Regions from separate parts of the Thalassotalea nanhaiensis genome, predicted to be linked through region 2. Evidence: predicted binding sites of a transcription regulator. Region 2 holds the regulator's gene; the other holds the start of a gene.
The links. Region 2 encodes sigma-54, which starts transcription at its own class of promoters, with help from an activator protein. Its sites were predicted from a motif close to GTTGGCACGNNNNTNGNNT; they were not measured.
Positions count from the first base shown of each region.

Region 1: RI845_RS11800 (DUF3192 domain-containing protein) is a predicted target of sigma-54. The motif match lies at 1,523-1,541, and genes of this name have one in related genera.

Region 1 covers NZ_CP134146.1:2,714,892-2,718,084, forward strand. The annotation lists gene RI845_RS11790 (GNAT family N-acetyltransferase) at 1-537, opposite strand, end outside; gene RI845_RS11795 (DUF2789 domain-containing protein) at 776-1,006, shown strand; gene RI845_RS11800 (DUF3192 domain-containing protein) at 1,068-1,439, opposite strand; gene RI845_RS11805 (hypothetical protein) at 1,653-1,952, shown strand; gene syd (SecY-interacting protein) at 2,164-2,724, opposite strand; gene queF (NADPH-dependent 7-cyano-7-deazaguanine reductase QueF) at 2,815-3,193, shown strand, end outside.
Region 2 covers NZ_CP134146.1:3,796,809-3,800,001, reverse strand. The annotation lists gene rapZ (RNase adapter RapZ) at 1-339, opposite strand, end outside; gene ptsN (PTS IIA-like nitrogen regulatory protein PtsN) at 347-796, opposite strand; gene hpf (ribosome hibernation promoting factor) at 799-1,086, opposite strand; gene RI845_RS16495 (RNA polymerase factor sigma-54) at 1,112-2,608, opposite strand; gene lptB (LPS export ABC transporter ATP-binding protein) at 2,719-3,193, opposite strand, start outside.

The DNA of each region.
Region 1 (3,193 bases), 1.1 Mb from region 2:
TTTATCAGAAGTTACATAGATAGCCACGCCTTCACTTTCTGTTTCATCTTCAAACACAGCATTAACCGCAGCCATTAGATAATGACCAAAACCATGGTGCTGATGTAACGGGTGTATGGCAATAAAAGATAGGATATGGAAGCAATCCATTGGCACGGCTGCAATAATTTGCTCTTCTTTTTGGATCATTTGCTTGGTACTCACGTAACCCGCACTAAGCATCATTTTTAAACGCCAATGCCAGAAACGATCCGAGCCAAACCCACCGGCAGGACTGTGTAAACATGCAACACCAACCAGTGCTTCTCCAAGGTATATACCTAATATTGGTTGTTTTGCTTGCCAAAAAGCCGCTAACTCTTCTCTAATGGAAGCTCTTAGCTTTTGTTCGTAATCACCTGAACCAGAAAAAATATCCAGAAATACAGGATCATCATGGTAAGCCTGATAGATTAGTGACGCCGCCAGTTTAAGCTCTGGAGCTGTCAAATAAGCGGCTCTGATCTCGCAATCAGTAGCGATTTTTACATCATTCATAACTCGCCCTTTTAAACTTTTGTTTGGTAACTTAGCAGCGTATTTGTTGTTATTATTGTTGCATCTATTCCCCTATTTTGAGGATTGTTTTTTTAGATACTTTTTCGCTGAAAAACCACCATATCAATTAATTTGAATTTAAGTCAATTAAAGTTGCTGATTATTTATTCAGTTTTGTTTTACAAATAAATAATAAAGCTATACTGAAATAACTGATTAACTTTGGGGAGTTATAAGCTTGGACTTGTCATCACACAACTTAGAAGGCTTGTTTGCACAACTTGGATTAGATGCAACAGACAGTGGAATAAAAACATTTATTAATAAGCATAAAGGCTTAGATGCTAATACTAACCTAGCTGACGCAAGTTTTTGGAATAATTCTCAGGCTAGTTTTTTATCTGATGCGCTTCAATTGGATTCTGATTGGAGTGAAATAGTAGATGTGCTGAATACTTTACTCCGTTAAACATTAAATTGGCTAATATCAGGGTTGGGACCGATATTAGCCAATATATGGTTACGGTTAATTAAAGCTCTTTATATGCGCTTTCGCCCCAGCTTACTAATTTATCCGCTTTAAAGATAAGTGGCGTACACTCATCTTTTGTTGTCATGCTGTCAGAATGAACTCTGTTCGTACGATAAAACAACACTTGAATTGTTTCGCCATCTTTTTCATAACGCTCATTAAAATCTGGAACGCCTAGATAATCTTGGGCTGCTATATAACCCATGCCATTTTCTAGACGAGCAATTTTTTTACGGTTCTCAAACTCTCGATCTTCATGATCAGAAATAAAGCTACCATGTTTACCATCGCCATCGGCAACAATGATGCAACCGGTTAAACCTAAGGTAAGTGGAGCAATAAGTAGTAACGTTGCTAAAGATTTTTTCATGGGATTCCCTCTATAAAGTTAAATTTTTATAATTTATTAAAATTGTAGTTAATTTCATTATTTGTTAAAAGTTAAAGTTTATAAAGCAAATACATTGCCAACTTTGTAACCAATTGTTATTAAAGGCTTTTTAAACATAACATAAAAATACAGGATGACTTGATTAGCTATTTTCGCTACTATTTATTCAATTTAACAATATATGTGTAAAAAATGAGCTCAGATCACGAAATATACCAAATAGCCGCACAACTGGCCGCTGAAAATAAAACACCAACCGTTGCCTTAATTAAAGCAAGATTAACGCAAAGCCTACCTCTGGCCAAAGTCATTAAAGGCTTACAGTCTTGGCAGAACAATCCTAAAATTGCAGAAACAAGCACACCTGAAGTTAAAACGCCAAGAAAGGCCGATGAGAACACACTTACATTGGCTGAAGTTGAATCATTAATTGAACAGGCAATAACGCCTCTAAAAGCTGAAATAGAACGCCTAAAAGCTAAAATAAGTTAATTACGCAGAAAGTACGCCATTTTCAATAGGGATATTGTATATGTCGCTGAAACACGGATGTTAAAAAGCGGTCCTTGGTACTTCTGCATATAGTTCATCCCTGGAACAAAGCAGAAAGTACGCCATCCTTGGCATTTCTGCATATAGTTCATCCCTGAACAAAAAAGCCGATATATTTATATCGGCTTTGTTAAATTGAAGTGATTGCTTGTTAGCTTTTAAAGCTTAAGCTATTGATGAATTCAGTTAAGTTAGACGCTATTAACTTAGAGGGCTCACAGCCAACCGGCTCTACCCAAACTTCACCACTATCGTTTTTAATGACTAAATTAATGTCATCTTCATCTGTTACCGCAAAAAATATGGTTACTTCTTGTTTTAACTTTTGTTTCATCAGTACATGACCAATGATATTTTGTTGTAAACGCTCATAATCATCTTTATTCCATGCAAACAGTAACTCTAAGTTGCCTTCACTGCAGCTTGCTGGAATAGCTTCTGAATATATTTGACTAAAATACGTATGAACATCTGGATGAATAGTGAAACCAAGAGCTTGTTCAACATTTTTAAAATCTAAAGCTTCATCAATGTTTACCGGCTGCCAATGAATAAAACCATCCGCATCTATTGCACCGGTTTCACATGGCGATGGCCAACTACTATCGTGCTCAACACTAGGTAATTTACCTGTTTGTTTAATACAATGTTGTTTGAACTGCTCTGTTAACTGCTTAATAGCTAAGTCAATGCTTTGCGCTGTGGTATTCATCAGGTAAAATACGCCTTAAATTTAATTAATGTTATGCTGCTACATCACAGTATATTATGTTGTTTCTATGAAAGTAAGCAAAAAGAGAATATGACTCACTACGACAATGCCACCGAACTAAAGTCTTTATTACTTGGAAAAAGTACTGAATATAAAAGTAATTATGCGCCAGAGCTGTTGCAAGGCGTGCCAAGATCATTAAATAGAGATGACTTAAACCTGCAAGACTCTTTACCCTTTTATGGTGAAGATGTTTGGTATGGTTATGAGCTTTCTTGGCTTGAGCCGAATGGTAAGCCAGTGGTCGCGGTAGCCGAATTTCGTATACCCTGTACAAGTGAAAATTTAGTCGAGTCTAAATCATTCAAGTTGTATTTGAACAGTTTCAATCAGAGCTGTTTTGACTCATGGCAGGATGTTGAAAAAACTCTTGTTAACGATTTAACAAATACAGCAAACGCTCCGGTTA
Region 2 (3,193 bases):
ATCAAGTGCCATATTTTGACGAATAAGTGGATGTAAACGTCTTGTTTCGCTGTAGCGTCGTATAAGTTCACTATCATCGGCGTCTAAATACAAGATACTTAATTCTACCGAATTAGGCAGGTAATCTATGATCTCTTTAACATCGTCAGGGTTTTCTGGCAGGTTACGTACATCGAGTGATACGGCAACATTCTCATAGTCATTAATAACGGTATGCGTTAGTGCGGGTAATAGGTTTACCGGAATATTATCAACACAATAATAACCAAGATCTTCAAGCACTCTTAACGCGACGGTTTTACCTGAGCCTGAACGTCCACTTACGATGATTAGTTTCATTTTTTACCTAATTGTTTACAACCAATTGATGAAGTTCAGTGGCGCTGTGACAACGTCTCACTCTTTTACTATTCTCTTTATCACTAAAAAATTTCGCAACACTGGCCAAAGTCTCTAAATGTTGCTGACAATGATCTTCGGGTACGAACAGCGCGAAAAAGATATCCACCGGCTTATCATCAATAGCGTCGAAGATAACCGGCTTATCTGTTGTCAATAATACTGCTACGGGTCTTTCACTGTTATTGATTTTTCCGTGTGGAATAGCAATACCATTACCAATTCCAGTACTACTTAATTTTTCTCTTTTGCTTAAGCTTTCCAACAATTCTTTTGCGCTTGCACTACTAATTTTGTTCGCTGCAATTGCACTGATTTGTTGAAGAATGTTTTTCTTACTTTTACCCTGTACTGCACATAGGGTGCAGTCAGGGCTTAATAATTGATCTAGTTTCATAGTTAATGGTGGGCTAACTTAGCCTTATGTTTAAGAACTTGTCTATCTAATTTGTCGACCAAGCCGTCTATTGCCGCATACATATCTTCATGATTGGCTGAGGCAAAGATCTCGCCAGCATTTACATGCAAGGTTGCTTCTGCAATTTGTTGTAGTTTTTCTACTTTTAACACCACATAGACATTGTTTATGTGATCAAAATGTCGTTCCAGTTTTTGTAATTTTTCACTCACATATGAGCGCATAGAGTCGGTAACTTCAACATGATGGCCAGATAGATTAATTTGCATAAGCTTTATCCTTGTTTTGTTGGTTTTAAAGTAAACTTTTTCGTTGATTCGATGGTGGAATACCTAACGATTCTCTATATTTTGCAATGGTTCGACGTGCAACATTGATACCTTGATCGCTAAGTAGTTCAGCCATTTTGCTGTCACTTAATGGCTTTGCTGCTATCTCTGCATCGACGAGTTTTTTAATCAGCGCACGTATTGCTGTTGATGAACATTCACCACCATTCTCTGTACTGACATGACTCGAGAAGAAGTATTTTAATTCAAATATACCTCTGGGGGTATGCATATACTTTTGCGTGGTTACACGTGAAATTGTTGATTCATGCATTTCAACAGCTTCGGCAATATCGTTTAATACCATTGGACGCATTGCTTCTGGACCATGTTCAAAAAAGCCTTGTTGTTGCTGAACAATACAATTAGAAACTTTCAATAATGTGTCGTTTCTACTTTCAAGTGATTTGATAAACCACTTGGCTTCTTGTAAATGTGAGCGAATGAACTGGCTGTCTTCTGATGATTTAGTTGTTTTTACTAACGAGGCATATTGATTGTTAATACCAATTTTGGGCGCGGTATCAGGGTTCAATTCTACCACCCAGCGACCATTTTTTTTGAACACACTGACATCAGGAATAACGTATTGTTCTTCTTGTTGAACAATCGCATCGCCCGGTCTTGGGTTTAATGAGTGAATGAGTTGCATCACTTCTTTTAGCTGTGGTTCTTTTAATTTGGTTTTACGCATGATTTGTCTAAAATCACGATTACCTAATAAATCGATATGCTCGCTAATGACTAACTTGGCTTCTGCAATAAAGGGGGTGTCGGGGCTAAACTGAGCAAGTTGAATAAGTAAGCAATCGGCAATAGACTTGGCTCCTGAGCCAATAGGGTCAAACATGTGAATGCGTTTTAACACTGCTTCAACTTCGTCTAATTCAACTTCATCGTCGCCTAAGCTGGATAAAATATCTTCGCAGGTTACCGTAAGGTAGCCGCTGTCATCAATGGCATCAATTATTGTTACGGCAATGGTACGGTCAGTATCTGAAAACGGAGTTAATTCCATTTGCCAGGTCAAATGATCCTGGATAGATTCTGACGTTTCTCCTTGATAAACATAATCATCATTACTGACGCCACCAAGTCCCGTATTCGACGTACCGGCACTAAAGCTTTCTTCCCATGTTGAATCTACGGATAGCTCTTGTGGAATTTCATTTTGAGTTAATGCTTCAGAGGTACTTATTTCATCATGCGTAGGCTGCGCATCTTCACTTCCGTCAGGAGTATCTGCAGTAGCTGGTTTACTATCTAGGTGCGAGTCAGAATTAGCATTGTTTTCTTCTTGATTAGCCGATTCATCAACCTCTAATAAAGGATTGCTATCGAGGGCTTCTTGAATTTCTTGTTGAAGATCTAACGTAGATAGTTGCAACAGCTTTATCGCTTGTTGCAATTGTGGGGTCATCGTTAAGTGTTGCCCCATACGGAGCTGAAGACTAGGTCTCATTGTTTGAAAAAATTCCAAATTTGCATAAAGTTAGTTTATGCAAGTTAACTACTGATTACACGAGAAACGAATGGGTATTAATTCGCTCTAAGCTACGTCTTATAATATAACTATAGCTTGAATTTCTCACCTAGGTAGACATCTCGAACATGTTGATTACTTAAAACCTGTTCGGCATTACCTTCAGCGATTAATTCACCATGACTTACAATATATGCATGTTCACACACATCGAGGGTTTCTCGTACGTTGTGGTCGGTGATAAGTACTCCGATACCACGTTCTTTTAACTGTAAAATAATCTTTTTAATATCGCCTACTGAAATAGGGTCTACACCGGCAAACGGTTCATCTAATAAAATAAATTTTGGATCCGCAGCCAACGCTCGAGCAATTTCTACACGACGCCTTTCACCACCAGATAAACTTTGTCCAGTATTTTCAATAATGTGACCAATATTAAATTCTTCAACTAAACTTTCCAGCTTTTCTTGTTTGGCAATATCGTCTAGATCTTTACGAGTTTGTAAAATGGCCATGATGTTATCAAAGACACTAAGCTTTCGAAAAATAGATGCTTCTTGT